4 regions of the Paenibacillus sp. JZ16 genome follow, and region 2 is predicted to be linked to each of the others. Evidence: riboswitches for the same ligand, from Rfam matches in the RefSeq annotation. Region 2 holds a riboswitch; each other region holds the start of a gene.

Evidence for each region. A riboswitch is a leader RNA that binds a small molecule or an ion and turns the genes downstream of it on or off. The one in region 2 is predicted to bind thiamine pyrophosphate.
Region 1: linked by a shared signal. The riboswitch ahead of BJP58_RS09090 (YkoF family thiamine/hydroxymethylpyrimidine-binding protein) and the one ahead of tenA (thiaminase II) in region 2 are both predicted to bind thiamine pyrophosphate.
Region 3: linked by a shared signal. The riboswitch ahead of BJP58_RS22930 (ABC transporter substrate-binding protein) and the one ahead of tenA (thiaminase II) in region 2 are both predicted to bind thiamine pyrophosphate.
Region 4: linked by a shared signal. The riboswitch ahead of BJP58_RS14820 (ECF transporter S component) and the one ahead of tenA (thiaminase II) in region 2 are both predicted to bind thiamine pyrophosphate.

What each region holds. Positions count from the first base shown of each region.
Region 1 is NZ_CP017659.1:2,024,646-2,032,733, forward strand. It holds gene BJP58_RS09060 (NAD-dependent succinate-semialdehyde dehydrogenase) at 1-316, opposite strand, end outside; gene BJP58_RS09065 (siderophore ABC transporter substrate-binding protein) at 496-1,467, opposite strand; gene BJP58_RS09070 (iron ABC transporter ATP-binding protein) at 1,667-2,425, opposite strand; gene BJP58_RS09075 (iron chelate uptake ABC transporter family permease subunit) at 2,422-3,369, opposite strand; gene BJP58_RS09080 (ABC transporter permease) at 3,359-4,312, opposite strand; gene BJP58_RS09085 (nitroreductase family protein) at 4,844-5,446, shown strand; TPP riboswitch at 5,632-5,734, shown strand; gene BJP58_RS09090 (YkoF family thiamine/hydroxymethylpyrimidine-binding protein) at 5,819-6,424, shown strand; gene BJP58_RS09095 (YjcZ family sporulation protein) at 6,497-6,595, opposite strand; gene BJP58_RS09100 (nucleotidyltransferase domain-containing protein) at 6,713-7,411, opposite strand; gene BJP58_RS09105 (class I SAM-dependent methyltransferase) at 7,571-8,088, shown strand, end outside.
Region 2 is NZ_CP017659.1:5,781,712-5,789,799, reverse strand. It holds gene BJP58_RS25950 (fructose-specific PTS transporter subunit EIIC) at 1-36, opposite strand, end outside; gene BJP58_RS25945 (BglG family transcription antiterminator) at 298-2,250, opposite strand; gene thiE (thiamine phosphate synthase) at 2,487-3,161, opposite strand; gene thiD (bifunctional hydroxymethylpyrimidine kinase/phosphomethylpyrimidine kinase) at 3,158-4,177, opposite strand; gene thiM (hydroxyethylthiazole kinase) at 4,174-5,016, opposite strand; gene tenA (thiaminase II) at 5,069-5,755, opposite strand; TPP riboswitch at 5,895-5,998, opposite strand; gene BJP58_RS25920 (VOC family protein) at 6,261-6,761, shown strand; gene BJP58_RS25915 (hypothetical protein) at 6,905-7,195, shown strand; gene BJP58_RS25910 (hypothetical protein) at 7,964-8,088, shown strand, end outside.
Region 3 is NZ_CP017659.1:5,088,070-5,096,157, forward strand. It holds gene BJP58_RS22900 (extracellular solute-binding protein) at 1-17, shown strand, start outside; gene BJP58_RS22905 (aspartyl-phosphate phosphatase Spo0E family protein) at 190-369, shown strand; gene BJP58_RS22910 (TatD family hydrolase) at 401-1,216, opposite strand; gene BJP58_RS22915 (ABC transporter ATP-binding protein) at 1,296-2,129, opposite strand; gene BJP58_RS22920 (ABC transporter permease) at 2,183-2,938, opposite strand; gene BJP58_RS22925 (MTH1187 family thiamine-binding protein) at 2,935-3,228, opposite strand; gene BJP58_RS22930 (ABC transporter substrate-binding protein) at 3,321-4,352, opposite strand; TPP riboswitch at 4,466-4,577, opposite strand; gene BJP58_RS22935 (VOC family protein) at 4,749-5,132, opposite strand; gene BJP58_RS22940 (GGDEF domain-containing protein) at 5,365-6,900, shown strand; gene BJP58_RS22945 (EAL domain-containing protein) at 7,109-8,088, shown strand, end outside.
Region 4 is NZ_CP017659.1:3,258,230-3,266,317, forward strand. It holds gene BJP58_RS14790 (AraC family transcriptional regulator) at 1-32, opposite strand, end outside; gene BJP58_RS14795 (LysE family translocator) at 39-635, opposite strand; gene BJP58_RS14800 (DMT family transporter) at 773-1,132, opposite strand; gene BJP58_RS14805 (TetR/AcrR family transcriptional regulator) at 1,137-1,706, opposite strand; gene BJP58_RS14810 (energy-coupling factor transporter transmembrane component T family protein) at 1,899-2,705, opposite strand; gene BJP58_RS14815 (ABC transporter ATP-binding protein) at 2,702-4,378, opposite strand; gene BJP58_RS14820 (ECF transporter S component) at 4,371-5,000, opposite strand; TPP riboswitch at 5,091-5,203, opposite strand; gene asd (archaetidylserine decarboxylase) at 5,368-6,231, shown strand; gene BJP58_RS14830 (SDR family oxidoreductase) at 6,252-7,106, opposite strand; partial or broken gene BJP58_RS14835 (helix-turn-helix domain-containing protein) at 7,797-8,088, opposite strand, start outside.

The DNA of each region.
Region 1 (8,088 bases), 3.7 Mb from region 2:
AGCTGTTGGCATATTGTATCTCGCCCGCTGCTTCCTTAAGCGGTTTCCCCTGCTCTGTGGTCATAATCCGCGCCAAATCATCCGTGTGTTCCGCTATGAGCTGATGCCAGCGGCGCAGCAGTTCTCCCCGCTCATTCGCCGTTCTGCGGGACCATGCGCAAAACGCATCGGCTGCCGCATCAACGGCAAGCCCGGCTTCCTTCTTGCCGGCCTTGGACACGGTACCTATTACCTTCCCATCCGCCGGATTATATACGTCCATCTGTTCTTCGGTCTGAATCCATTGTCCAGCAATATAGATTTGATTACGAAACATAGTAAAGACCTCCTCATCGTCTCATCATGGCTGTGAATGCTTGTTGATCATCAACTGCTGCGGTCATGATCCGTCCTTCTTATTATCCGTTACCCACTTACCCTAATGCAAAAAAATAAAACACTGGAGCTTTATACGAAAGCTCCAGTGTTTCCTATATTCATAACAATTCGCTAAACTTATTTAATAGCTGCGTCTACTTCCGTGATCATTTCGGATACCGACGTCAGGCCGCCGCCGGAAAGATACCAGAAATCCGGGTTCAAGTAAACGATGTTACCCTCTTTTGCCGCGTTCGTTGTATTCACAAGCTCGTTCTCAACAACCGCTTTAGCACCTGAAGCTCCTTCGCCCGTGGCAACCGCTGCACCGCGGTCGACAACAAAGAGATAATCCGGGTTCATCTCAACGATGTACTCATTCGAAATGTCTTTACCATGTGTGCTGACTTCGATGTTAGGATCTACAGCTCCGAAACCGAACACGTCATGCAGAATGCCGAAGCGGGAACCCGGTCCGTATGCACTGATTTTGCCTTCGTTAGCCAAGATGATCAATGCTTTCTTACCGGTAGCTGTAGCTTTCTCATTCAATGCTTTGATGTTCTCGTCGATCGTAACAAGCTCTTTTTCAACTTCTGCTTCTTTATCAAAGATTTGACCCAGCGTGTTCATGTTTGCTTTAAAGGATTCCATGTATTTGCTTGTATCAACACCCAGGAAGATGGTTGGAGCAATTTTGCTGAGCTCCTCATACGCATCTTGCTGTCTGCCGGAAATGATGATCAGATCCGGGTTAATGCTGTTGATTTTCTCAAAGTCAGGCTCCTTCAGACTGCCCACATTCTCGTATTTCTTGTCTTCGAATTTGGACAGGTAGGCCGGGATGTTCGCTTGTGGAACGCCCAGAACCTCAATACCTAATTTATCGACAGAGTCCAGGATACCAAAATCGAAAACAACAACGCGGGAAGGATTCTTCTTAACAGGCGTTTCACCCAGTTGATGGGTAATCGTGATTTCTTCAGTGGCAGCCGGTGGATCTCCAGCTGCATCTCCGCCACCCGTGCCGCTTGTTTTATCGTCTTGACCACAAGCCGCGAGTACGAGCGTGAACATTGCTACCATAAATAAAGCCAACCATTTTTTCATTATTTACACCCCATTTTTTATATTTAAAAGCTTCTATAATTCAACATATATTTGAATCTATGGTTGAATATGTAATTCAATAAGAACAGATTAAATCATGCCGTCCTATATCCAAGGCAGCCCTGTCCTTGTATTGGATAAGAATTCCGTGCTGTTATCTTCCAGAATCCTTATCCTCCACTCTCTCATATCATGTCACTTAGCCGTAGTATACGCACACCCGATTGTCATTAATCTCTTCGATCTCAATGTCCATGTCATAGATTCCGCGAAGCACATTGCTCTGAATGATATTCTCGGTCTTCCCTTCGCTTTCAATGGCTCCATCCTTCAATGCCACGATGTAATCCGAATAGAACGAAGCGAAATTGATGTCATGAATAACAATGACAATCGTCTTGTTCAGATCAGCGACAAGCTTTCTGAGAATCTTCATAATCTGTACGGAGTGTTTCATGTCCAGATTGTTTAGTGGCTCATCCAACAGGATATACTCAGTATTCTGGGCGATGACCATCGCTATGTAAGCACGCTGGGTCTGGCCGCCGCTGAGCTGATGAAGATATTTATGCTGCATATCCCCAAGCTCCATATAAGAGATAGCCTCATCTACGTATTTCTCGTCTTCCGCGTTCAATCTACCCTGAGAGTAAGGAAAACGACCAAAGGATACAAGCTCACGCACCGTCAGACGGAGGCTGATATGGTTGGATTGTTTCAGAATCGAAACCTTCTTCGCCAGATCGCCGCTCTTCCATTGGCTAACCTCTTTACCGTCCACCGTAATTTGTCCGCTGTCCTTGCCTGTTAATCTGCTAATCATGGACAGCAACGTACTCTTGCCGGCACCGTTCGGACCGATAAAGGAAGTGATTTGACCTTTCGGGATCGTAACGGACACGTTATCAACGACTTTTTTGCCGCCATAGACTTTCGATACGTTCGTAACCTGGATCATGCTTTACTCTCCTTTAGTAGCAGGTATATGAAGTAGACACCGCCGATGAAGTTGATAATGACGCTGAGCGTTGTAGAGAACGTGAACACCCGCTCTACAACCAATTGACCGCCGACCAGCGCAATAATGCTAATCAGTATGGATGCTGCTATTAAATATGAATGCCTGTATGTCTTCATCACTTCGTAGGCAACATTGACCACCAGGAGCCCGAGGAATGTAATCGGACCTACCAAAGCGGTAGCCACCGAGATCAGAACGGCAACCACAATCAGAAGCCGCTTCACTACATAATCATAATTCACGCCGAGGTTGATCGCCTGCTCACGACCTAGTGCCAGCACGTTCAGGTACTTGGCAAATCGGGCAAAGTACAGCAAGGTCAGCGCTACGACAATGACGGAAAGGACCAGAAGCTCGGTCTTCACATTGTTAAAGCTGGCAAACATTTTGTCGGCTACAAACTGGAACTCGTTCGGGTCAATCAGCACTTCCATAAAGGAAGACATGCTGGAGAACAGGGTTCCGAAGATCATGCCAATCAGCAGCAGGAAGTAAATGTTATTCCCTTCCCTTTTGAACAGAATCTTATATAAGACTCCGGCAAACAGGATCATCGCGCCGACGTTGATCAGAAAGTTAACGTTGCTGCCCAGTTTGTACAGCGTGAAGGATCCGAAGACAAAGATGACGGTGGTCTGGATCAGTATATATAAGGAATCTAATCCCATAACGCTAGGCGTCAGTATCCGGTTATTCGTGACCGTTTGAAACACCGTGGTAGACAGAGCAATCGCTCCGCCGGTCAGAATAATGGCAAGCACCTTCTTGATTCTCCTCGGAAGCGCGTAATCCCAATTGCCGCCAAGATCAATGAACAGAAAGACTGCCACCAGGATGATTGCCGCTGCGGCCAACAGGCCGAGTTTGGCTTTATAAGTCATAAGCCTTTCTCCTCATCAGTAAGAAAATGAATATACCGCTTCCGAGTACGCCCACGGTTAGACTAATCGGAATTTCATAGGGATAAATAATGATCCGGCCCAGGATGTCACAGAACAGTACGAAACCGGCCCCCAGCAGCGCGGTATGCGAAAGGCTTTTTTTCAAATGGTCTCCTAAGTACAAACTAACAATATTAGGTATGATCAGACCAAGAAACGGAATCACGCCGACCGTCAGCACGACGGAAGCCGTAACCAGCGCCACGATGACCAGTCCCAGATTCACAACTCTCCGGTAGTGAAGGCCCAGGTTGGTAGCAAACTCCTCTCCCATTCCGGCCACCGTAAACTTGTTGGCGAACAGATACGCCAGAATCACAAGCGGGATACTAAGATAGAGCATTTCATACTGGCCCTTCATGATCATGGAAAAATCACCCTGGAGCCATGCGGACATATTCTGAATAAGATCATATTTGTATGCAAAGAAGGTGGCGATCGAACTGACGATATTACCGAACATCAGCCCTACGAGCGGGATGAAGATCGCATCCTTGAACTTAATCCGATCCAGTATCTTCATGAAGATAAAGGTTCCTGCCAGAGCGAATACAAATGCCACAAGCATTTTGATAAGCGGTCCGCTTGTCGTGAAGACAAGCATGGCTACCAATATCCCCAGTCTGGCAGAGTCCATCGTACCTGCCGTGGTGGGCGATACGAACTTATTGCGGCTGAGCTGCTGCATGATCAATCCGCAGATGCTCATGCTGACACCCGCCAATATGAGACTGACAAGCCTAGGAATCCGGCTGACAAGCATAATATGCTGTTGTTGTTCTGTCATCGAGAACAATTGCAGTGGCGAGATATCCTTAACTCCAATAAATAATGAGATTATCGAGAGTACCACAACGGCTGCAAATAAGTATCTAATCTTCATGGCTCTTCCTTCTATGCGTATGTCTCTAAATACCCGGGATCATGCAATTTTCGTCACTATTCTCATTGAGATTGATTATCAATCGCGTTCTGATATGCATTATATCATCCTCATTCTGGCTCGACAAGTATAATTGAGAATCAAAATCAATTAAATTGTTCATACAAGTATATTTTGTTCATGAATTGTTCATAATATGAAGTTAGGTGGAGACATAGCTTTTATCCTCAGGACAGAATCACACTTTGGTTAAGTCCCCCTTTAATGCAGCTTCTGCAATGATGAGACTTCTCTAAAAACGACTGTTTCAATTCTTATTAAATGGATAAGAAAAATTATATAAAGTCGTTGACAATTCCTCTAAGTTATATTAATATCCTAACAGAATTATTATTTCTAACTAAACGTAAGTTAGTGTGGAATAATAATTGGTTTTATGGCTAATAACGTAAAATGCATATTTGCTTGTAGTAAGGGACATCTTCTAATCAGGCGTATGCAAATTCGATTACACCAGGAGGTTTTTTTTCAATGTCTAAAGATTTTTCAGCTGCACTCAAAAATCGCCGTTCTTATTACGGGATTAGCAAAGAATCCGTTATCTCGGACGAGCGTATTCAGGAAATCGTAAACGAAGCGGTTAAGTATACTCCGTCTTCTTTCAACTCCCAAAGTGCACGCGTCGTTGTATTGCTTGGCGAACAGCACGATAAACTGTGGAACATCACGGAAGGCATCCTGAAGGAAGTTGTTGGCGATGAAGAAGCATTCAAATCCACTGCCGACAAAATGGCTTCATTCCGCGCTGGTTACGGTACGGTACTGTTCTTCGAGGACAATAACGTCATTGCCGGGCTGCAACAAAGCTTTGCCGCTTATGCCGACAATTTCCCGGTTTGGTCCAACCAATCCAACGGCATGCTGCAATTTGTAGTATGGACATCCCTTGAAGCAGAAGGTCTGGGCGCATCCCTGCAGCACTACAACCCGCTGATCGACGAAAAAGTAAAAGCCGAATGGAACGTCCCGGAAAGCTGGAAGCTGATTGCTCAAATGCCTTTCGGTAAGCCGGTTGCTGAACCAGGCGAAAAAGAATTTGCACCGCTTGAAGATCGCGTGAAAGTATATAACTAATCAAACAGATGAAAAAAGCCGCCTCCCTAAGTTCCTGCAAATGGGACAGGCGGTTTTTTTTATAATGGGCAAAGATTGAAAAACCGATGGCAAAACGATACAATTACACAGGTAAGAACCCTCGAACTTCTACGATAACATGAAGCTCCGGGGCAAATCTTGCGGTAACCAACTACATAAGATGTTGGCTGTACTAGGGGTGCCATGTGCTGAGAGACGGCGGGCTGCCGTTAACCCTTATCACCCGATCTAGGTCATACTAGCGTGGGGAAGTGTAGCATTTATGTTTATTTCTTTTCGTAGGCATAACTGCACCTTCTTCATGGGGTGCGGTTTTTTTGCGTGGACTTATATAATGGGGAGGAAATGAAAATGAATGAGCTTGTTTGCGGAACCAGCCGGATCGTCGGATGCCGGTTCTCGGTATTTCCCATGACAGACCGGTTTGTGGAGGTCATCCTGGGCGCTCTGCAATCTGTGGATGCGGGAAAGGTGTGGATTCAGACAGACGATGTGAGCACTTGTATTCGTGGACGTGCAGAGCATGTCTTTGATGTTACAAGAGCGATATTCGCCCATGCTGCGGCGAGTGGCGTGCACACTGTTTTTAATGGCACTTATTCCATTGGCTGCCCCGGAGATACGGACGCCGATGTATATATGACTGAGGATTCAACCCGCTTGAACAACGACATCGGAGAACATGCCGATATGGAGACTGCCTGCCAATTCGCTCTTTACCCCATGGGTACGGACAACTACATGGATGTCATCTACGGTGAAGTAAATCGTGCGAAGGCAGCCGGTACGTTCGCCGGAAGCGTTCATTACGCCAGCCGGTTGGACGGATCCTTATCCCGGGTGTTCGGGTCTCTTGAAGAGGCGTTTTTGTATGCGATCCAATCCGACAGCAGCCATCTGGTCATGACTGCAGTGGTGTCCGCTCACAGCCCCTCGGTTAAAGCCGCATCGAATTGAGTTCGATTGAGGCAGACAAAAGCCCGGCATGCGCCGGGCTTTTCTGTCACTACTGCCAAGAATCTTGACGGTTTAAACCCAAGCACTCAAGATGATTACGAGCAGGATAAAGAGAACCAAAATAATTCCTACTGAATTGCCATATTCACCGCCGCCATATACTCCGCTCATGAAGATCCCCTCCTGGATTTAAAGTATGCCGTGATGTAATCACACTATTATAGTATTTACCGCGCCTTGCTAGCGTCACGGCTAATGTACCTCTCTTTATCTATTGGCATCGATATTTTATTCCTCATAACCGATGAGAAGTTTCCCTCCGTACGGACGGAGCATTTCCTCGGTAAATGCCATTAGAACAGAAGGATCATCTTGGCGATACATCGCCGCGAGCGCTGTTTCCAATCGCTCTCCTAAAATTGTGTCAAAGCGGTTAAACAGGCGGAACAGCGTTTTCCCTTCACCCGTCCACTCCCGGTTCACCCTAAGTACAAAATCACAGAGAATCGCGGCTATTTTGTGCACCGTAAACCATTTTTCACCATCGCTTCGGGGACTCTTCAAGTCCAGCATGTACTCGGTTAGCACATAACGGTAGTCGTTAATATCGGTTATCGTCAAGGGCAGAGGTCCGTAATCCAAATCGCTTTGGGCTTCCGTCCGCACCTCTTCCCCCTCGGGCATAAGGCGCAACACCGTCCCTTCTGCGATCATCCGCTGAAATGACGGATTCGCCGCGATCACTCCCTCGTCAAAATATTCGCGATAGGAGGATAAAGACAATATAAAGATTTCCGCGATCCATCCATGCGCCTCTATCGTCCTCCTGCTGAAATCATGACCCTCTCGTTCAAGGACCATAATGTCCAAATCGGATTGTTCATTATATTCGCCTCTGCTCGCGCTGCCGCCAAGCACGGCAAGCAAACAGTCGGGATAATCGTGTTGAATGACGCGTTCCGCTGCCTCTACCGGTTCCATCCTCATGACGTTTCCTCCATTATGACTCTGATCCTCCCGAAAAAAGGGCTCAAAATATCTAATTCAGCTAAAACCCTAAACGTACCTGAATCATATGGTAAATAAACGATTACCCTCATGTTGATGACAAGGGAAGAAGGGATAGATGAGATGAACTACATTCATATGCTCTCTAAATTAGGCATGGGCAGTGCCCACCCGGGAGGATTCGAGGCAACCCTCAGAATGCTGAAGAATTATCCCATTCAACCGGGCAGCCGCATTCTGGAGGTGGGGTGCGGAACTGGCAGAACCGCATGCCATCTTTCGGAGATGGGGTATCAAGTGACAGCTATTGATCTGAACGAAAATATGATCAAAAAAGCACGAGCACGAGCCGAAGCGATGGAAATCGACGTGCAGTTCCATCAAGCCGATGTATGCGCATTGCCTTTCGAGGACAATCAATTTGATCTGATCATGGCCGAGTCTGTTACCGTATTTACGGATACTTCGAAGTCGCTGCCCGAATATTACCGCGTTCTGGATCGCGGAGGCGTCCTGCTGGACAGAGAATTACTGCTAGATAAGCCCATGCCGGAAGCAAAGCTTCAGGAACTGCTCGAATTCTTCGGAATACCTAATCTGATGATGAGAGAAGAATGGGAGGAATCCCTCTTGGCTTGCGGGTTTAAACAGGAAGA
Region 2 (8,088 bases):
TCCGTTAGGACATGAAGTAATCGCTAATATTTTCATGCTCGTCATTCTCCTTTGCTGTCATGTTCCCGCTTACATTTATAGTGTACACGCTGAAAACGCTGTTATCGGATGAACTTTTTACCGGAACTTCCGGAAAAACAGGTTTATTTCGCAATAAAATATCCCCACATAGCGGAGCCATGCTGCGATGTATCCAAATACTTTGTAAGTACCCCGAAAAATGTAAAAAACAGGACGTATACCGCCCTGCTTCATCTTCACGGTTTCTAATACTAATCACGCTTTCTAATACGAATGTTACCCTTTCAACGTACTCAGCAATCGCATCACATCCGTCTCCTTAGTCAACGCACTGACCAAAGCCGGCTGCTCACTGATCAGCGACAATTCTCTGAATAGCTGCCGCATCTCTTTCAGCTCATCATGTTTAATCGCAAGCAAGAACACAAGCTCTACCTTCTCGGTTCCCCAGGGAATCGGCTGCTTCAAAGTCACAACAACGATGCAGGACTGTTTAACCCGCTCCGCGCTGCCATGAGGGATGGCAATGCCACCCCCAATCGTCGTAGCAGACATATGCTCACGATCCAGCACACTTTCCGTATACCCTGCCTCGACATACCCTTTGTCCTCCAGCATTTGCGCAAACTTGGCGATTAACTGTTCTGGACGCTTTACCTCCTGCCGAGGAAAGACCAGAAAAGGAGTTGTATATTTCAAAAAGACCGATTCCTCAGCCGTCCTGCTGTCCGGCTCATCGATCCGCCGGATCGCTTGCTCCAGCTTCCGCTCGTCACTGGCCTCGAGCAAAGGTGAAACAAGGATATGTGGTGATTTTAGCTCGGGCAGATCAACGGTCGTAATGACAAGATCCACCTCATGAGCAGCCAGATAATCCTGCACTTCCGCTCTCGACATCGTTGCCTCCACATGCACGGACGGGAATCTCCGTTCCACCTTCGCGAGAAGCAATTGGGACATCCCAACGCCCATATGACACACAATAATGACCTTCTGAGGGTGGCTTTCATTCTGGTGAAGCCGTTCCACAGACGCCTGAAAGTGCAGCGTCAAATATGCGGCTTCCTCTTCGGGAAAGTGCAGATGGAGCGCTCCCCCTACCTCTTCCAGTGCCATGATGACCCGATCGAACATATAGGGATACATCTTTTTGATCTCAGCCAGCATTGGATTGGACACAGCCAGACCGTAATGGAGACGGTTCATGGTCGTGTACAAATGCACTTTCAACCCGTTCAATAATACCTGGTCCTTGGAAAAAGGGATCATATTCAGCTCCGACATCCGCCGAATCAGTTGTTCAACCAATTGGGGCAGCAGAGGGTGGCTGTCTGCCAGATCGCTCCGCCCAGCGCCTCCGTCCTCCTGCGTGTATCGGAACTTCCCTCCAAGCAGGTGCAGGGTTAGATATGCAGTTTCTTCCTTGGAAAAAGGTACAGCGAACAGCTTTTGCAGCTGCCTCAAAAAGTCTATCGCCCATTCAAATTCCGCTTTGTTCTCCAAAAAGGCCATGTCCTGCTCGGAGAGCGAAATCGGCTGTCCCAGCTTGGTCCGTTTGACCATGAGCAGAATATGCAGCATCAGGCTTTCAAAGGTTTCATCGGTAAAGCGGAGCTGATGCTGCTTTTGCAACGCCTTCAACTCATTGTATACGGTTGCAATCTCATGCGGTTCATACTGATTACGCATCATCTGTCCCGTCAACTCCGGACGGTTGATCAGTTGGTTCAACCGCGCCAGCGCCATCCGTTTGTTCTTCTCCGTGCCCTCAATCATGAAACCTACACGCTGTTTCGTCATTAAGCTCAGATCAAAGCTGCGCAGCCAGTCCCCAATCTTTTCCATATCCCGACGGATAATTGCCTTGTTCACGTAAAACGGCGAAGCCAGGTTCTGCAGGGTTACGGGCTTCGCGTTCATCAAGAGCCGATAGGCCAGGTGCAGCACCCTTTCCTCGTCGGATTCATCCTCGGTGGTACGCTCGTTGGAATACAAGCGGTGGAATAAATCAGCCTGATCCGTTTCTCCGATCTCCAGATAAACGCCAAGTCCCGGCCTTTTCACCAGATGCCCACTGGAGTGCTGAACTATATATTCTTCAATCACCTTCAGATCGTTTCGGATCGTCTTCTCCGAGCACTCGGTCTGATCCGCCAGATCCTGAACGAGCCACAGCCGGTTCGGTTCCATTAATAAATTACGAAAAATCTCTTTTTGCCTATTATTCATTCCGATCTCCTATTCAACTTATTTGGAGAGCTCACTATTCGTGGAGCAGGTACATTGTCCTACGTATATCATATCCGGGTCGCTATGGCAATCTGATCTGGTATGGAACGCGAGAATGGACCCAAAGAATGGCATGTTGAGGGATAAGCTGAACATATACAGTAATTTAAAATCTGACGTAAACAAAAAAGAGTGCCGAAGAAATTCGACACTCTTGTTCATGATCCTCTTACATTTTAAAAAATTCGTTCGGTTGCACAGCGTATCTTTCCTATAAAATCCTCCACAGCCTCTCGCGCCGACTCCGCTCCCGTCACGGCGGATATCACGGCGACGCCATCCGCACCCGCCCCCATCACTTCCTCCACGCGCTCCACGGTAATCCCGCCAATCCCAACAATCGGCAGATGGATGCCAGCTTCGCGCATTTCTCGAAGGATCGCTGGGCCCTGCACAGCCTTGGCATCATCCTTCGAGCGGGTCGGATAGATCGGGCCGATACCAAGATAATCGGCGCCGTGGAGAATGGCGCGCCTGGCTTCCTCAACGGAATGGGCCGAGACGCCTAATATCCGATTGCCGATCCGCTCACGTACCGAAGCCGCAGATTCATCGTCCTGGCCGATGTGCACGCCGTCGGCGTTCAGCTTCAGTGCCAGCTCCACATCATCATTGACGATGAAGGGTACGCCCGCTTGGCGGCACTGATCCTGGATCCGGCGAGCCAGCCGGATCATCGGCTCGCCAACAAGTGCACCCTGCCCCTTCTCGCGGAACTGGACCATGGTCGTGCCGCCGGCCAATGCATCCTGCACGACCCGGCTTGGCTCGACGATGCAATTCACGCTGCCAAGTACGAGGTACATCCGTAGATGCTGCCTCATCATCTCGGGTGTCACTCTGCCCGTCATCGCAGCACCTCCTGATGGCGGCGACGATACGCCCAATGATTCGTTGGGCCGTGTCCCTGTCCCAGGTTTAAGCCGTCCTCAATGGCCGCCTGGATGAATGTGCGCCCGTTCTGAATGGCATCGAATGCACTCAAGCCTTGGGCCAGGCCTGCGGTAATCGCGGCAGAGAAAGTACAGCCGGTACCGTGCGTATGGACGGTATGAATTCGTTGTCCATATAATTCTGTAAAGGCGATACCATCGTATACGAGGTCCATGACTGGAGGACTGTCGGGATTACCGAATCTGTCATCATTCTTGATCATGGGGGAGCGTCCCTCATAAAACTCCCCGTTATGGCTGGCGGTTCTTGTTTGGCGATACGTACTTTCGGACTGAGACAACTCTTCCTGCTGCGTACCCGCCGCCATAGCTGATCCCCTGTCTCTTTCGTGATCCGCAACTTCACCGCCGCCGGTCATTCCCTCGTCATGGCCGCCTTTGATCACAACGATCTTGGGCCCCAGATCCTGGATACGTCTCGCCGCTTCCTTCCGATCTTCCTTCGTGCGGATACGCATCCCCGCCAATACTTCGGCCTCCGGTATATTGGGGGTGACAATTAACGCCAGCGGCAGCAAATCCTCTCTTAAAGCCTGCACTGCTTCGCTTTGCAGCAGCTCTGCTCCGCCCTTGGCGATCATCACGGGATCCACAACGACCTTCTCCCAGCCGAATGCCCGGATCCGGTCAGCAGCCAGGCGAATGATCTCGGCATTGAACAGCATGCCTGTCTTCAATGCATCGACTCCGAGGTCCGAGCCAACCGCTTCAATCTGCTCCGCGGCTGCTTCGGGAGGCAGCGGATATACGCCGTGAACCCCCAATGTGTTCTGCACCGTGATCGCCGTAATCGCTGACATGCCGTATACGCCGAGCTCCTGGAAGGTTTTCAGATCAGCCTGAATGCCGGCACCGCCGCCGCTGTCAGACCCCGCAATCGTCAGTGCCCGAGGAACGTGAGACTTGCTGCTCATCGTGCGCCACCTGCAGCGGACGCTTCCGCTTCCCGGACAGCGGCATAGCCCTCCAGCGAGCCCGGATGAAGCTTTGCCAGCTCATCCAGGAAAGCAATCTGGAAGCTTCCAGGTCCCTGGTCCGCGGTTCGCTCTGCAGCTCTCGCCGCCGCGGCCCCGTAGAAGGCCAGGCCCGCCGTACCGGCAAGCAGCAGGTTTGCTTCCACTGCGGCAAAGGCACCCAGCACCGAGGTCAGCAGGCACCCTGCACCGGTTACCTTCGTGAGGAGAGCATCCCCGCCGGTAATGATACGTACCTCGTTTCCATCGGTAATCACGTCCTCTTCACCGGTAATGGCCACGATCGTGCCTACTTCGCGCGCAGCCCGCACGGCCAGCTCGGCATGATCACTGCCCGTGCTGTTGCCAGCGTCTACGCCTTTGATCTCGCGGGCCTCCCCGACAAGGTGAGCGACTTCAGCCGCATTCCCGCGCACGAGCGACACCTTCACCTCGCTTAGAATCCGCAGCGCCGACTCCGTCCGAAAACGGGTTGCTCCCGCACCGACCGGGTCCAGCAGGACCGGCACGCCTTGTGCGTTCGCCGATTGTCCAGCTATGATCATCGCATCCACAAGCTCGCGGTTCAGCGTGCCGATGTTCAATACGAGCGCGCCTGCGATGGCGGCCATATCTGCCACTTCCTCCGGCGCGTAAGCCATGACCGGCGACGCGCCCAGCGCGTACAAGCCGTTAGCCGTAAAATTCGTAACCACCACGTTCGTCATGTTGTGAACGAGGGGGCTCGTCTGCCGTACCTTTGTTAAAAGCGCCGAAACTTCATTTTCCCATGTATGCATATGAATCAGCCTCTCTTCGCTATATTGGAATTTATGAGCTAGTTAGGTCTCCTTACAGCACCGCAGCCTGCAGCGGCACCGGCCATTCCTCCTGCTTATAAGCCATATCCCAAAACATATACTCCAGCTGGCAGCTCAGCATAAAATGCTCCTTCATCCGTTCTCGCTCGGCTGCCGTCGCACGCTCCGCCCATTCATCGACACGGCTGCAGAACTTGGCTGTCGCGTCTTCCCCCCGGTTGCCGTAGAAATAAATCCAGTCGTAGAACGGATGGGATTCATCCGGCTTCACTTCATCCAGCAGCTTGCGGCCAATCTCCAGGTAGGTCCACGGGCAAGGCAGCAGTACGGCCATAATCTCGCCCAGACTGCCCTCATGCGCCACCGTCAGCATATGACGGATATAGTGATGCGCGGACGGAGCCAGCGGATAGCCTTGAAGCTCTTCGTAAGTCACCCCGGCGGCTGCGCAAAAATTCTGATGCGGATGCACCTCGCTATGCAGGATGAATGAGATTTGTTCGTTAAAGGTTGCGATCTCTTCGCGGCTGGTCGATTTGGATATGGCGATGCCGTAAATTCGCATGTAGACGTTCAAATACTCAAAATCCTGCTTCACATAGTGGATCAGTTGTTCCCGCGCCAGTTTCCCCTCGGCAATGCCTTTTACAAAGGGATGATCGAAGATTGCTTGAAAAATGCCTCCCGCCTGCTGACGGAGCTCTTGCGTAAAACTCATTTTTGTCCCCACCTCCAACATATTGAAGAGCAGGAAGTCCATAAGACACGACTTTCCAGGCAACGCTAAAAAGCCGCCCCGAAAACTGGAGCGGCTTCGTCAACAAGCCCGAGTGCGCCAAAAACGCACCAAGACCTTATATACGAAGGCTCCACTTTCCTACGCTAGTACGAACTAGATCAGGTTCAAAGGGTCCAAGATACGCTCTTGTCTCAGCCGCTAACGGCTCCCCTAGTGGACTTCCTATTCTTTTGTCTAATACTGTACATAGGTTTGTAGATGCTGTCAAACGTTAACGGTTCGCGGACAGAACCCCACGTGCGAAATCTTCCGTGATCGGTGGATCATGATGTTGTACGGTGGCAGATGTCTTTCGCGAATAAAAAACGTCGGCTACCCAACACTTGTTTCAGAAACACTGACGCTGGGTTGTCATGTATTCCCCTACATAATGAGTACATAAACGTTATTCAAAAAAATGAAGTTTAAAGGAGCGAGCTTATTTATGACGAACCCATCAAAAGCGGTTAACCCCATTCCGGATGGCTACACCTCCGTGACACCGTGGATCATCTCAAGAAACTCCGCAGCGCTGATTGAATTCCTGGAGCAGGCTTTTCAAGCCGAAGAGTTAGCCCGCGTCTATGTTGACGATGGTGTCATCGGCCATGCCGAGGTGCGAATCGGAGATGCCGTCGTCATGATGTTTGACGCGAAGCCGGAATGGCCGGATAGCCCGACGTATCTCCGCTTATATGTTGAGGATTGCGATGCTGCTTACCAGCAAGCGCTCGCCGCAGGAGCCGTCTCGGTGACGGAGCCAACAAGTTTGTTCTTCGGCGACCGGGTGGGACGGGTACGGGACCCGTTCGGCAACTTATGGTGGATTCAGACGCGAATGGAGGACCTGACGCCCGAGGAGATGGAACGACGCGCCCAAGACCCGGATTACATGAAAGCAATGACCTATGTTGCCGGAGCGGAAATCGTGGTGAAGATTTCGTAACAAGGTGAAGTGAAACAAAAGTGTTATTTCAGGCAGAACATGGGTGGATTCGGTTCCCGGGGGTATGCGTGGATGGCTGCCGATTATGATCGATGTAGGGACCGGGTAACTCAGAGTAGCTATGGTTTAGAGGTAGAAACTGGGTGAACACAGAGTATGTAGCTGCTGCTGGGATTGGTGCTACTGCTGGGATTGGTGCGACTGCTGGGATTGGTGCGACTGCTGGGATTGGTGCGACTGGGATTGATGCTACTGGGATTGGTGCTACTGCTGGGATTGATGCTACTGCTGTATTGGTGCTACTGCTGGGCTTGGTGCTGCTTGCTATTATTGGAGCTACTGCTGGTATTGTTGCTACTGCTGTATTGGAGCTACTGCTGGGCTTGGTGCGACTGCTCGAGGGCAAGCGGACTGAGGATACGTTATTTAGCTGAAAAGGCGTAATTTTCGAGAGCTAACGGACACCAGATACGCTATTTCTAGAATATGATGGTAAATAGGCACCTTTTTGCGGTAATAAGAGATCCTGTGTCCGTTAGATTTAAGAATTGGGACCGAATCAGGCAAATAAGGGAACTGGTGTCCGTTAAGGCTACTTCTAGGCTACTCCTGATCTTGGTGCTACTTCTGGTATTGATGCTACTGTCGGGCTTGGCGCGACTGCTAATCTTGGTGCTACTGCTGGTATTGGTGCTACTGCTGGTATTGGTGCTACTGCTGGTATTGGTGCTACTGCTGATCTTGGTGCTACTAACTGGTTTTGGTACGACTGCTGGGCTTGATGCTACTACTGGTCTTGGTGCGACTAACTGGTCTTAGTGCAATTGCTGGAATTGGTGCTACTGTTGGGATTGATGCTACTACTGGGCTTGGTGCTACTACTGGGCTTGGTGCTACTACTGATCCTGGTACTACTGCTGGTATTGGTTCGACTACTGATCTTGGAGCTACTGCTGGGATTGGTGTTACTGGCCTTGATGTGACTACTAGTCTAGTGCGACTGCTCGGAGGGCAAGCGGACTGGGGATACGTTATTTAACTGAAAAGGCGTAATTTTCGAGAGCTAACGGACACCAGATACGTTATTCATAGAATATGATGGTAAATAGGCACCTTTTTGCGGTAATAAGGGATCCTGTGTCCGTTAAGTTTAGGAATCGGAGGCGAATCAGGCAAATAAGGGAACTGGTGTCCGTTAACAGGTGGCCTTGGTGCTAACTACTGGGATTGATGCTACTTCTAGGCTACTGCTGGTCTTAGTGCTACTGCTGGTATTGATGCTACTGCTGTATTGGTGCTACTGCTGTATTGGTGCTACTGCTGTATT
Region 3 (8,088 bases), 690 kb from region 2:
AGAAGTATGTTAAATAAGTACGTTAAATAATGGAACCAAAAAACCACAATGCTGCGGTTGGCATTGTGGTTTTTTGGCGTGAATAACAGAAAGAAGCCCCTCCATGTCATATTTCTGATGTCTAATATTAAACATCCTATAATTTTACATTAAAGCATAAAATATTACATGAGGGGAGGATATAAAGTCATGGAAACGAAGGAAGGCATAAAGTTTAATATCGAGCAAGAACGGCATAAACTTCATAAGATGAAGCAGCGGTATCGTGATTTTAATCATCCTAAAGTCCTCAGACAATCGATTGTGCTTGATGAGTTGATTAATCAATATAACCGATTTCTTCTTAAAGAGAACAAGCCGATTGCCTAAGCAACCGACTTGAACTGCATGAAGATTCTTTTTATAGACCGTAAAGTCTCGCGGCATTCTCATATAAAATCCTGCGGGCCTCAAGTATGGACAGCCCCTTAAGCTCAGCCCATGCCGAAGCCACAGAAGCCGTCATCCGAGGATGGGTCATCTGTCCGGTGAACGGACCTTCGAACGGCCAAGGTCCATCGGTTTCGGTCATGACGAGGTGATCCGGATACCTACATGCCATAGCACGAATTTCTTCCTCATAGAGGATGTCGGGCGTAAAGGAAATATAGTATCCGTTGCCCGCCATTCGCTGCAAGGTGTCACGGGAGCCCTTAAACCAATGAAAATGGGCACGAGTGACGCCGTATTTTTCGAGCAGATCACATGCGATATCCGCATCTTCATATACAGCGTGCAGAATGACCGGTTTATGATGCTTCTTAGCAAAAGCTATAAATTGCTCCAACAGATAGGCGTAAGGGCGGTTATCCCAGGGACGGCCTTCCGATTCAGCCTCCAGCCTGGCGTAATAGGGGAGACCCACCTCTCCTACGGCAACCATCTCATCGGCATGCTCTGCCATCCAATCCAGCAGCCCTTCGGTTTCGTCAGAGGAAGGGAGGGGCTGCTCCGGATGATAACCGAAAGCCGGCCGCACCATCAGTCCGTACTGCCTGGCCAGCTCCAGGTTTCGCTTGCAGGAAGTCAGATGCATGGAGACAGAGATGACGGATTGAACCTCATGATGGCGGATGTCCGCGAGAATTGCTTGTTGATCGGATAACGAATAACTGTCCAGATGAATATGAGTGTCGATCAGGGGGGAATTCGCTTCATTCTGCATGAATGATTTCATGGTTACATCTCCTCGCTTGCAAGCTTCCACGAAGCGCTTTGCCCATCATGGATGTATGTATTACGCTGGCCTTCATCGGTCAGCGCTTGTGCTGTTCTTCCCGCATGATGGCGGAAATTTCGGTTTTTAATGCGATGAAGGACGGATCCATCAGGATGTTTTCCCGGCGCGGGCGGGAGAAAGGGACTTCTACCCGTTTCAAGATGGTTCCGGGCCGTGCTGATAGGATATAGATACTGTCCGAGAGGAGCAGCGCCTCCTCGATATGATGGGTAATCATCAGCACCGAACGGCGCGTATCCTCCCAGATATCGAGCAGCCAGCGCTGCATATCGCTGCGCGTTAACGCATCCAATGCACTGAACGGTTCGTCCAGGCACATAACTTCCTGCGGACTCATCAGTGCGCGAAGAAAAGCCGCCCGCTGCTGCATTCCGCCAGAGAGGGTGTGCGGATAGGCCTTTTCGAAGCCGCTGAGTCCGGCGCGTTCCATCCAGCTGCGGGCATGTTCCCTGGCAGCGGCTTTCGAGGTGCCTCTCAGCTCCTCGGGAAGGAGCACATTGTCCTCCACCGTACGCCAAGGGAATAGGGCCGGCTGTTGAGGCATATAGGCGATGCGGCCTTTTTCCCCGGTCACGTCCTGACCGTCCATGAGGACAGAGCCTGCATCCGGAGCTGTTAACCCCCCAATGATATGGAAGAGGGTGCTCTTTCCGCTGCCTGAGGGACCGATTAAGGAGACGAATTCCCCGGGTTGTACTTGAAGCGAAAGGCCATCCAGCACATGCACTTCGCTGCGCCGGTCGCGGAAGGTTTTTCGAAGGCTGCGAACCTCGAGGGCAGGTGCGGTTGAGACCGACGCAGCCGACGGGTCAGCCCCGTCCTGGACCGTCAGGGGTACTTGATGTGTCATATCGACAAATGGCCTCCTATCATATAAGATTCGTTACGTCTATTCACGGGGACTCAACCTTTTCGATTCCAGCGGATGAGCCGCTTCTCCAGCAGAGTGATCAGCAGCACCATCAGCAGGCTGAGCAGGACGATGACCAGGATGGCAACAAACACCCGATCCGTGCGGTAGCCGGATTTTTGCAGCATCATGTAGTAACCGATTCCCCGGTCCGAGCCGATCCATTCCCCGATAACCGCACCCATGACCGAATAGGTGGCCGCAATTCGAATCCCGGAGAAGATGGAGGGAAGGGCATGCGGCAGCTCCAGCTTTCTGAAAATTTGCCAAGAGGTAGCCCCCGCCATCTGCATGTAATTCATCATGGTTCGGTCAGTACGGGCCAGTCCGTCCAAGGCCGCAACAGCGACGGGGAAGAAGCAGACCAGCGTAATCACGATAACCTTGGGCAGCATGCCGAAGCCGAACCAAATCATGAGAAGCGGGGCTAGGGCGATTGTCGGCACATTCTGGCTAAGAATAAGAAGTGGATAAAGAGCGGTTTTGAGAAAAGGCACCATGTGCAGTGCCAGCGAGATGACTAGGCCAATCGCCGTACCGATCATAAATCCGACCAAGGTTAATTGCAGGGTGGCCGCTGTATGCTGGAAGAGACCGGAAGCTCCGGTAACGGCCTCATGCCCGATGGCCGTCGGCGCAGGCAGAATAAAAGGTTCAATGTCGAATATAGATACTGCGGCCTGCCATACCACCAAAAAGAAGAGGACCGCCACAACGGGCGGCCAAACCGAACTCCACCAGCTTCTCATGGACGGTATTTCTCAGTCAGCTTATCCATGCTGATGCCGCTGGGATGATGGGCGATTTTGACTTGGGATATGATGCTGGGACTTCCCGCATTCACCAGCGCTTCATGCATGCGCTCCACGATCTTGAGCAGCTCGGCGAGCTCTCCTTCCATGGTCGTTTCGAGTGCATGAACCTCGTATTTCACGCCTGATTCCTGAATGACCTTAATCGCTTCATCTACATAAGGGATGCTGTCGGCCCCGTTTGGCGTTCTCGGTATCACTTGAATGCTCAAAAGTGTATTCGCCATGTAAACTCATCCTTTCGTGCAAGCTATAATGTATTGGAAGAAAGGCAGCCTTTTGCAAAGGCCGACTTTCTTCTTATTAAATAAAAATAACCTTATGGCTGCTCCGGTAAAAAATCATTGGTGAATGCGCGGTCCGCGTCAAGTTCCTTCTCCAGCAGCTTACGCTCAAACATCCAGTCTGCATATCCCGACCATACTTCGGCTTTCTGTTCGCCCCAGCGGGATGCATCATCCTGATAACGGGGGCTCAGCCATTTCTGGCTGGCGAGAACCAGTTCGGCATCGAGGTCAGGAACCGCCTTCGTAAGCAGAGCTGCCGCATCTTCAGGATGTTGAATCGCATAGTCATATCCTTTTGAAGTCGCCCGCATGAACGCTTTGATAAGCTCGGGGTCTTCCTGGATCAGCTTCTCGTTCGTCACGATCACTGGTGTGTAATAATCAAGCTGCTCGGAGTAGTCCTTCACATAAATCATGTCAAGCGGTTCATTGCGAAGCTCGGCTTCAATCCCCGTCCAAGCATAGAAGATCCAGGCAAAATCAATGTCGCGTTTGACGGCCGTAAAATAATCGGCATCGCCCATATTGACCATATTCACCTTGCTGACATCGGCGCCATCGATCTCCATGATGGATTTCATGACGGCCTCCTCCACAGGCGAGCCCCAGCCGCCATAGGATTTTCCTTCAAAATCGCCTGCCTTCACGATGCCTTTGTCCTTGGGGGCGGCAAAGCCGGACGTATTATGCTGAATGATCGCTGCAATGGAAACGAGCGGCAAGCCTTGGGTTCTGGCCAGCGTTACGCCTTCCTGATAACTGATGCCAAACGGCACGTTTCCGGATGCGACCAGCGTATCCGTTCCGCCTGCTCCCGGCTGGACGATCTGGACATTAAGCCCTTCTTCCTCATAATACCCAAGCTCCTTCGCTGCATACAGGCCGGTGTGATTCGTATTGGCGGACCAATCGAGCATCAGCTGCACGTCACGGAGTTTCCCGGAAGTCTGACTGCCTTCGCCTTCGGCACCTGTCTTTTTGTTCTGTCCGCTTGTGCCGCATCCGGACGCGACCATCAGCAGGACGCAAGCGAGAAGCAGCGGAATCCATCTTCCCTTCTTCATCGTTTCTTCTCTCCTTTAAGTTCTCTTTCTATTACCTCGCAACTCCACAAAAAAACGCCCTGATGATATCAGGACGCATGACGGCGTAAGTGTATACCACGGCAAATAAATAGCTGCCGCAAACATGGGCTTCCTACGCTGGCATTACCCAGATCAGGTGTAAGGGTCAGTATCATATCGGATACACTCTCAGCCGGCTATATCCCAGCTCCCCCGGTATTTATGAAGTTTTGATCATTACATCCGCTATTATAGTCCTAACACACCAGACCTGTCTAGTTCGAAGGAGCGCGAACGAGGCAGGTCTTTGCTCAGAACACTTGCCATGGGAAGGATTAATTAATCCTATGAACCTTTCACGGAATAAAGGATTTGAATAAGGCTTCTATATTGAGGTTAGCGCTGGAAGAACTCAATCCATTCCCCTTCGGGACCATGCACGAAGAAATAACGGAAACCATTCGGGAGCGTCACGATCTCCTCGTCCAAGTGAGGAACGTCAAGTCCTTGAACCCGGGCATATTCCTCTTCAATGTTATCCGTGCTGACTGCAAAATGATGAACGGTGCCCTCCGCTGGCAGCGTGTCGCTGTATCCCTGAATAAGCTCGACTTCCGTCTCGTTGCTGCCGTTAAATCCGAGGAACGCCAGCTGGATGACGCCATTCGTATGGGTCAGGCGATCCTTTAGTTCTAGTCCGACTACGGATGTATAGAAGGCGATTGTAGCTTCTAGGTCCCGGACAACAATACCAACATGATCTAATCGTTTCTGTGACATGGTTCAACACCCTTTCCGATCCATATGAGATATGACTGAAATATTATCACATAATCCCTATACGTCAAGTGGGAGTTGTGTTCATGCAGGGCTGATACAGATGATTTTTCTTTCATTTCCTCATCTTTACTTTTGGGTGGGTAAAAAGTATCGTGAGAAATAGAAAGATTAATTCAAAAGACCTAACATATGAAAGTGATCCAGCTTACCCTTTGGCCGAGGAGGAATGCTTATGAGTCCAACTCCAGCAGATCATCTGTGGATTCGACTCGCCATGATATATGCATTCATTCAGATCATGATTGCTCTGTGGATGCCTGTGGCTTTATCGCTTCAGCGTGTTCTAGTCATTATTCCTCCTGCAGCCGCCTCCGTTTATTTAATGCGGATTAGTCGGCGTTATGAGGTTCATCTTCGCAGGTTTTGGCTTATTGTGAGTCTCGGATTAATGGGGGATGCAGCGGCACGAATCATTCACGCTTGTTATGTTTGGTTTGAAAAAGAGAGCGCTTTCTCGCCGATCCTAACCCACTTATTCTGGGGACTTGAACTCATTCTGTTCGCAAGTTCTCTCATTTATTTATTCCGGCATGTTCAAGGTTCGTTTCGGGGGCTCCGGTTTATGCTGGATATCGTGATTGTTGGCATAGCCGTCATGACAGTAGGGTGGGAATATTTCATCAAGCCTGAGCTTCAGGGTCTGGCCCATGAGGCAGTATGGGGAAACCTTTGGGTGGACATGCTGTATCCCCTGTGCGCAATGGTACTTATTTTTTTTACGCTGGTGTTGTATTTTAATACCGGACTGTTAGGGAAAAGGGCGGCCATTCTGTTATGTCTAGGCGGAAGCGCATATATTGCCGGAGATGTCCTGTACATCTATCTCGTTGATCTGATGGGTATCGAGGTTCGTTCCTATCTGTATCCACTCTATACGATATCGGTATTATTCATTAGTTTCGCAGGTGGGCAGTCCGCTCCTAATTCCCGTAAACCATCCGTTGGCGAGCGGGAGCCGCGTTCAGTCGGAAACCTGATCGTAAGGTACCTGCTTCCCTACAGCGTGCTTGGCGGGATGTTTGCCCTTATGGCGCAGCGGTTTGGAGGGTGGACTGGACTGTTTACCGGCCTATCCCTGTGCGTGATCCTGATTCTGTTCAGGCAGATTTTAATCCAGTTCGAGAACGATCGCTTGTTTGACCGACTGCATGAGAGTCTGATGCAGAGTGAAGCCCTGGCACATCGTGATGATCTTACGGGGCTGTATAATCGCCGTTATTTTAATGCAAGGCTGGCGAGTTCGCTGAAGGAGGCGGACCTCGCAGCTTCCCGTGTAGGCTTGCTGTATATGGATATGAACCGTTTCAAACGAGTCAATGACCGATACGGCCACCGTGCCGGCGATTTGTTGATACGAAAGGTTGCAGACCGGCTTCAATCTCTTGAATCCAAGGGAGTTTTGGTTTCCCGTTTAGGAGGAGACGAATTCACCGTTATGATCCATCCGGCTGGTGAGGATCAGGAGCTGATCTGGATGGCGGAGGAGATTTGGACGATGCTTAGCGAGCCGTACGAATTGGAAGGGCATGAAGTTCGAACCACGCCGAGTATCGGCATTGCGGTTTATCCGGATCATGCCAGAAATGACCAGGAGCTGATTGGTCGCGCCGATGCCGCGATGTATGCGGCCAAGGAACGGAACGCCCCTTGGCATTTTGATGTGGAGCGGACGATGCTGCTGCAGCTTTTGGATCAAAAGGTTGAGTAGATCAAGTATGACCATAATATTGACAATACGTTGTTAAAAGCAATATAAGTCGATTTTTGTAGAATTTGGCGTAATCATTGCACGAATCTTGCGCATTTCTCTTAAAATAGGTCATAAATTCGATATAAAATCCATAAAATGCAAAGAAATCATATTCAAAATGCCGATAAGAAGCATAGTGAGAGCTAGCTTGCCAAGGAGGACGAACATGATTTGCGACAATTGCAGCACCTTTGAACCGATTGAGGATCAGGGGACCATTCATATGAAGCCTGCAAGTGGAGAGCTTATTCAGTTGCTGGCAGTGAACGGCTACGCGGTACAAGAGAACAATGAGGGTTGTGCTGTAAACTACAAGGTACGCGCGGACCTGATCTCCATGATGAAGTGTCTGCAGCCCCTTCCGCTGAAGATTCGTCAAGAGCTGTCCTTCTGTGTTACCGACGGAGAAGCTCCGCAAATCCGGCATTCGTGGACCCCTATGCAGAAGTTCGAACTGCAGATGGAGCATTACGATATGGTAAGTATCATTTTACATAAGCAGTTTACGAGCTATATGCAGCCCATCGTGGATTCATCCGAGCAGATCGTTGCCTACGAATTTCTCCTTCGTCCGGTAGATGGGGGAGCCAGGTTCCAGCCGTATGAGCTGTTTGAGACAGCCCGTAAAACCGGATTGCATGCATTCCTGGACCGGGCGGCACGAACCAGTGCCATTGAGACCAGTGCCGAGTGGCTTCCCATCGGCGTGAAGCGATTCGTGAACTTCCTGCCATCCTCCATATATGATGCGCAGATGTGTCTAAGCCACACCTTCCATACCATAGACAGGCTCCATCTGGATCCGAGGGACTTCGTATTTGAGGTTGTGGAAACCGAGAAGATTGATGATGTTGAGCATTTGCAATCGATTTTCGAGGTGTATCGCAGTCATGGAATCTCGGTAGCCATGGATGACGTTGGTGCAGGTTATTCCACATTGGAGCAGATGATTAAGCTTAAGCCGGATTATGTAAAGATCGACCGAAGTCTGATCGACCATTGCGATCGTAATCCCGGGCAGCAGGAGCAACTCAAAATGATCACGAACAAGGCTCATGATTTTGGGGCCATGGTGCTGGCTGAAGGCATTGAGAGACGGGAGGAGTTTCATTTTTGCCGAGATATCGGGATCGAGCTCTCGCAGGG
Region 4 (8,088 bases), 2.5 Mb from region 2:
CCCACCGCTTTTTTATAGATAAACTGCTCCATCTTCCATCACCCCTTTATGAGCTCCGGTATGCCGGATACGACGATTGCCGAGTACAGAAGAAACAAAGCCAGCATCGTGTTGGTCGTTCTCCGATATTTTTGCATAATTCCTTGAAAAAGGCTACCGCACACGGCCCAGGTCATATACGCGGACAGCCCGATTAACGATACCGCGACAACAAACGCCGAGATGACAGGACCTGCCGTATAATACGGCATGACGTAGCTCGGAATGACCGTCAGTGTAAACAGTACCACCTTCGGATTGAGAAACTGCATCAGAAAGCCGGACGTGAAGGACGCCGTTTGATTCGTGCCGGACTTGGATACGTCCATGGTATACACCTGATACGTGAGATACAGCATGAACAGGCAGCCTACGATCCGCAAGATTGGCAGTACGATTGGCATGCCTGTAGACAGCAGCTGGCCCAATACCACGGAAGCAGCGATTAATAAGAAAAAAGCGATAGAGGCTCCGGCAATGTAGCGCAAGGTCTTCTTCATGCCGGAATGTTGAACCGAAGACAAAATGACGATGTTGGATGGTCCCGGCGAGAAAGCCACGATAAAACAGTAAATAAAAAAAGAAGACAGGTTCATGATGATAGCTCCTAACAAAGGAATTTCCTTTGTCATTATAGAGCTGGAGGCGAAGCGGGGCATAGTACATTATTGCAGCGGAACTAGAGCCGCACGAATACGGCTCTTCCCGCAGATTCCGGTTTCTTCTATCGCCCTTAGTGACCGGACTGGTGCGTCTTCGGTTGTTCCTGCGCATGCGCGCTGCCGGATAGATTCAGCAGAACGACCCCTGCGATGATCAGCAGGATCGAGAACATTTTCAGACCATTAATCTGCTCCGCAAAGAACATATAACCGATTACGGTAATGATCATAATGCCAAGCCCCGACCAGATCGCGTAAGCCACGGATATTTCAATCTGCTTCAAGCTCAGCGTCAGGAAGCTCAAGCTGCAAATATAGAATACCACCAGCAGCACGCTGGGCAGCGGTTTGCTGAACCCCTCCGACAGCTTCATGTTCAGCGTCCCCGCCACTTCAAACAGAATAGCCAAACTTAAATAGAACCAATGCATAATCTCAAGACTCCTCCCGTTTCTCTGCAGCAATCCCGAATAGCAGGATGTCCATAACGGACTGCAGCAGCTCCCCCAGCGGCAATTGATGCTTCACCGTCGCCCTCGAATCGTAAATCTGATGGAGCGATCCGAGATACAGATCGATGAACAGCGGCATATGAATCCGTTTGATGCTTCCCTCGGCCATGCCCCGCTCCATCAGCTCGGTGACAATGCCCCATTCCTCTCGGAAAAAGGTGTCCAGCTTCTCCCATTGCGCATAATGCGTGCGCTTCAGATCCGGCAGCATCCCCAAATCCATCTGCTCCATCTCCTGGGGCAGACAGATTAGAATCTGGTGTATCTTCTCCAGAACGGTAAGCCCCGCATCCGCCGCAATTTCACGTTCGCGCTGCTGGATGTGCCGGATCATCCCGTCAATGATATGTTCAACAATCTCTTCCTTGGATGAGAAGTGCTCATAGATCGTCCGTTTACTAATGGCAAGGACGCGGGCCAGATCACTGACCGTAAACGTAAATCCTTGCCGCTGAATTAAGCGGATCGTTTCATTCAATATTCGCTCGCGCAAGTGAACTAACTCCCCTTCTGGTACCATAAATACTATTCTGGTACCATCAGTATTATAACGCCTCGATCAGCATGAAATCCAGACATGATTTTTTAAATATAACGGGGAAGAAGTTAGCTTAACTTTAAATCTCATAACAAAAAAAGCCCGCTTACGTAACGTAAGCAGACTCTTTTTGCTTTCACCAACCCTTTAATCAAACCGCACGTCGCCAATGCCGAACCATGGAAAATATCCGGATGCGGCATAAGCGAAAGCGGCGGCAACTGCAAGCAATCCGATAACCAGAAGATCATAGCGCGAATAACGCGACGGGTAATAATACGTTCGGGACTTCGCCTGATCGCCGTCGAATTGCTTGGCCTCCATCGCGGCGGCCACCCGATGGGCCCGGCGGATGCTCTGTGCCAGCAGCGGCACCACATACAATCCTGCGCGGTTCACCATGCCGCGAATCCCGCGAATCGGGCGGACTCCTCGTACCTTCAAGGCTTGGCGGCGAATCACATATTCCTCCCATACCATTGGCAGCAGCCGGATTGAAGCCATGAAGCTGTAAGCATACTTGGGCGCCAGCCGCAGCTTCTGCATCAGGCTGTAGAATAAATCCACCGAGGACGTTGTGGTCACGAGCAGCAGCCCCTCCGAGGCAAAGGCAATTCCCTTAAAGCCCAAATGCAGCCCCCGGTAGAAGCTTTCTTCCGATACCCGGAACAACCCCCACTCCCACCAGATCGTCTCTCCCTTACCGAACAGCATCATGGAAGAGGCGGACGATATGAAGGCAAGCAGAAACGGAATGAAGAACAACAGCATTTTCCACGGCTTCACCCCGCTGAGCACCACGAGACAGACCATAAAGATGAACGCCTGATACAAAACAAAATCAAGATCATGGGTTAACACCGTCATGAAAAACAGCGCACAGATCAGACCCAGCTTCACCACCGGATTCGCCCGGTGCAGCCAAGTGATCCGCACGGGATTCCATATGTTCATGCGTTCACCCCCGTGAGGCGATGATCGGCCGCGGCTAAGGTACCCCGGGGGTCGGCAGCGCCGTTTGCTCCCTTAGCCGCCTGCCGGGATTCAATCCCGCCAGACCAGCGCGGGGAAGGCATGCTCGAGGTCAGCTGTCCCTCCCGTATTTCCCATATATGCGTGGCGACCCGCTGCGCGATCTCCATTTCATGCGTCACCATGAGAATGGCGGTTCCCGCACGACGCAGCTTCTCGCACATCTCCAGAATCGCGAATGTATTCCGCGCATCCTGTCCGAAGGTCGGCTCATCCAGAAGCAGGACGGACGGCTGTCTTGCCATGGCCGTAGCCACGCTCAAGCGGCGCTTTTGGCCTGTCGACAGCTGGTACGGATGCCTGGCCTCCAAGCCATTCAATCCAAAACGTTCAAGACAGCGCTCGGCCTGCGCCTTCGCTTCCTCCGGCGGCACATGATCCACCAGCAGCGAGTAAACCACCTCATCGCCGATGCGCTCCGTCAGGAATTGAAGCTCCGGATTCTGAAACACGAATCCGATTTGGCGCAGCTGCTGCTCTCTCTTCTTCCGCACCTTCCTGCGTTTGCCTTGAATGACCTCTTCCCCGCAGAGCATATAGGTCCCTTCGGCGCGAAGCAGCCCCATCAAACTGAGCAGCAGCGAGCTTTTACCTGCTCCGTTCGGCCCTACCACCGCAATGAATTGTCCCGGAAACACCTCGGCCGAAGGGAGGTTGATGACCGGTTTATCCCATCTCATTCCCCTGAAATTCGCCAGTTGAATGACAGACTCCCCACGTTGAGCATACGGCGGAGCAGCCTCATGCAGGAGATTACCGCGCTCATCGCCAAGCGCATCAACCGGAGCAAACAGCTCTCTGCCCGCCCGGGTCTGCGCATAATCTTCCCATACGCCGGGATACCAGATTCCATAGGCTTGGAGTTCCCGCTCGAATTCTGCGAATATCGCTGCCGGAGGACCTTCGCCCAGAATCACGCCATCCGGGCTGAACAGCACGACACGATCCACGTATCTGGCCATTTCTTCGATCCGGTGCTCCACGATGATCAGTGTCCGCCCTTCCGATACGGCCTTCACCGCCGACCAGATTTGCTCCCTTCCTTCCGGGTCGAGCAAGGCAGATGGCTCGTCAAGGAACAGCACCTCCGGCTCCAGCAGCAGAGCCGAAGCCAGCGCTAACCTTTGCTTCATGCCTTGGGACAAATGCCCGATCGGCATATGAAGCTCCTCAAGATCAAGACCCACCTCGCGGAGGGCCGCTTGCATCCGCTCCTTCATCTCATCGCGCGGGACACTTAGATTTTCCAGTACGAAAGCCAGCTCTTCATCCACGTACGGCATGCAGAACTGGGTATCCGGATCTTGAAATACATACCCCCAAGAGCGCGGAACCAGCTGCGACTCGCATTTCATCGGCACCTCCGTTGCGCGGGGAATCATCCCGCTAAGCACCTGCAGCAGCGTGGATTTGCCGCAGCCGCTCGGACCGAGCAGCAGCACCTTCTCCCCGCGGACAGCCGAGAAAGAGAGGTCTTTGAACATCAGTCGCTCCTCGCCCGGATACTTCAGACGCAATCCCTCCACATACACGGCCGGTTCCGAAACCATCTCAGCGGACTGAGCCGGAACCAGGCTAACCGTGGCATTAGACATGGCGCGGATCATCCAGTGCTTCGTAATCCTTCTTCGACGCAGGACGCAGCAGGGATGTGACGCCCGTGCGGTCCAAGGCTTTAGCCAGCAAGAGCATGAGCAGGCCTGCAATGACGGCACCGCTGAGTACCCGCATACCGTATTTGGCCAGGAACATCCACGTCTGCAGGTCATCGGTATAGCTGTAATAGAAGTCCATGATCATCGATCCGATGGCTGCGCCTGCTCCGGCAATCGCCAGCGTCCACGCCGAGGTGCTCCGATAACGGAACGCCGCGAATACCAATTCTGCCCCAAGTCCTTGAATGAGGCCATACAGCAGCAGAGTCAATCCCCAGCCGCTGCCAAACAGCACTTCCACGTGGGCAGCCGCCACTTCCGCAATGATGGCCACTCCCGGCTTACGGATTAGCAAGTAAGCAAGCGTGGCTGCAGCGAACCACATTCCGTATAACAACTCATCCGCTTCAAAGAACAGCGGTTTTAACAGATTGTAAACCGAACCCCAGAAGTGATAAATGACGCCAAGCACCAGCGATACCAACACCGTCACCAAAATATCGCTTAACCGCAGCCCTTTTCGGGGCTGAACCCCCAACTTCTCTTGCATAGATGTTCCCATAACCACACATTCCCCTCTCCACCTCTATTTTTGTATAAACACAACAAAAAACCGTCTGGAAAACGCGCAGACGGAAAAATAGGCCCTATGTAGGCAGGGTCGGATATTCTCTACGCTGGCATTACCCAGTTCAGATTAACGGTCAACAGCGGATAACAGCTGCAATCTCAGCCTGATTCACTCAAGCCCCCGTATTCCCTATTCGGTTTCATGTTAATCTTAAAATACACATTCGTTCTCCAATTAGCAAGAACCTTTTTTCAAAAATGGCTATTTATTGATTTCCAGCTCATTCTATGTCAATATCAGAGTGATTGGCTTTTCCACCAACGTTTATTGCTGACACCTATGCACAAAGGAGAATGACATGGCTAAACAATTGCTGCGTCTGATGACTGAGCTGTCCTCCCGCAAGTGGCTGTCCCGAATCATGGGGCATTGTTCCCACAGCCGGCTGAGCCGTCATCTAATACCTGCATTCATACGAATTTATCAAATTCCGGCGCATGAAGCGGAGAAAGAAATCCACGAATACCGCTCACTGAACGAATTCTTTTCCCGCCGGTTAAAAATAGGCCTGCGCGCCATAGACGACACCGCCGATGCCATGGTAAGCCCCGTCGATGCCACGATTTCGGCAATGTGCGCCGTTAATGCCGGCACCATTCTGAGCGTCAAGGGACAGGATTATACCCTGAGCGAGCTGCTCGCCAAATCACCGAGAATGGAAAATTACATCAACGGTTACGCATTTGTATTGTATTTAAGCCCAACCGATTATCATCGCATTCATTCCCCGGTAACCGGTGTTCAGGCGGAAAGCGAGCATCTAAAGGGACGCGTTTACCCCGTGAACGATTTTGCGATGACCCATATCCGGCACGTGCTCAGCCGTAATGAGCGCCTCATTACCTATATTGCGCATGAGTTCGGCGAAGTTGCCGTCGTGAAGGTCGGAGCCATGAACGTGAGCAGCATCCGTTATGCTGACGAGAACGTGAAGAAATACGAGATCGGCGATGAACTCGCGTACTTTGAATTCGGCTCTACCGTCGTGCTTCTGACAGAGAACGGCACGTTTACTCCGCGCGGTGACCTGGAACCCGGCTCCAAGGTGAAGATGGGAGAGCTGCTTGGTTTGCTACACCACACCCGTCCCCAACCAGAAAAGGGTAACGCCATTCACCTTACCAAGCTTCACCAAGCATCGCATGACAAGTTAAGGCCATGAATCATTCGCTGCATGAATGATTAACGCCTGTCCAGCATCCGATAAACGATCCGCTGAAACAGCCGATCCGGCAGCACGCCCTTGATCCATGCGGTCAGCCGCGTACCTCGGGGCAGCGTATAGCGGAACCTCGGTTTGGACATGGACGCAATGTTTGCCACAAGCCTGGCTACCTCCTGCGGATCCCCGCTTCCCCTGGCTGTCCGCTCGGAATAGTCCAGCACGCCCTTCAGCAGACCGCTGTAGGGTGATCCTTCCTTTACCGTAAGCTCCCCAAAACTTTTATTCCAGATCGGCGTGCCATAGGCACCGGGCTGGATCAGTACGACATCGATGCCAAAGGGCATCAACTCCATGGACAGGCTCTCACCAAACCCCTCCAGCGCAAATTTGGATGCCGCATAGGGACCATAACCCGGAAAGCCGACCACGCCGCTAATGCTGCTCATGAGAATGATTTTGGATCGTCCGGTCTTGCGCAGCAGCGGGAGCATATGCTGCGTTACCGATACGGTCCCGAAAAAATTCGTCTCCAACTGCTTGCGCCAGTCGCTGAGCGGTACTTCCTCCACCATGCCGCCTACCGCTTCGCCGGCGTTGTTCACCAGCACGTCCAAGCGGCCGAACTTCTGCTCTAACTCCCAAGCAGCAGCCTTGACTTGTTCCTCCAAGCATATATCCAGCTGGAATACGTGAATGCGTTTGACAACGTCTGCTTGTTCGGCTCGGGTCATCAGCTCTGCAGCCGCCTCCGGCCTGCGCAGACCCGCTGCCACGTCATAGCCCGCTTTTGCCAGCTCCAAGCTGATGAGCAGTCCGAACCCGCTCGACGCGCCCGTGATCAGCGCAACCTTTCCTGCTCCCGCCGTTACCACCGGATCACCGCTTGCTCCGCCAATGCCGCTCTCTCCGTCACACCCGTCACCCTTCCGTTATCCGAACTGCCTGTCCGGTCGATTACAACCCTGCGTTTAGCGCTTTATACATATCCCTAATATAACAAATTTTCGCAATGCCAACAGAGTCCCTATTCGTATATGCACCCTTTTACAACGTAATCAGACAGACTCCCTATTCCCATGTACATCCATTAAATAGCCCCACAAAGTGGAGCCTATGCTTCGATGCTTATTCCAAATACTTTGCGGGGACCCCAATACAAAATGCCCCACAAAGTGGAGCCTATGCTCCGATTGCTTATTCCAAATACTTTGCGGGGACCCTAAAAAACATATCAAAAAAAGGGAGCCATTTAGCTCCCTTTTGCGTTCATCCAGAGAAAAGCGTATATGATAACGGGATTCAATGTCCCCCGTATGTAGGCCTAGGTCTCGTTAAAACCACACATTCTGATGATCCTGAGTCGTTGTCTTCATGCGGCGCAAGCGATTTCTGAAAATACCGCAGCCACCGCGACTAAAGAAACGTCCACGCACCCGTCTTCTTGGGCTCATTCCTCTCTCCCCCCTTCAAAATGAAACTGTATGTCGTTTTTACCCTAAATCGCTTGCTATGAAACCCATTTGCCCTTCGACCCGCCAGGTAAGTTATGGAAGAGCGGGAAATCACCGAATCTCGGATGGGCTCTTGCCCGTATACTGCTTAAATTGCCGGCTGAAAAAGAATATATCCCGGTAACCCAGCGCGTCGGCTACCTCCGTTACGTTCATCCCTTGATGAAGCAGCAGATGCTGCGCCCGCTCGATCCGCATCTGAATGATGTAGGACTGCACCGGCGTGCCGATCAGCTCCTTGAACTTAATCGAGAAGTAACGGGGGACAACCCCGCTCTGGCCGCCAAATCCTCGACCCGATGGGGAACCCCCGGGTGCTGGCGAACGTAATTCGCGATTTCAT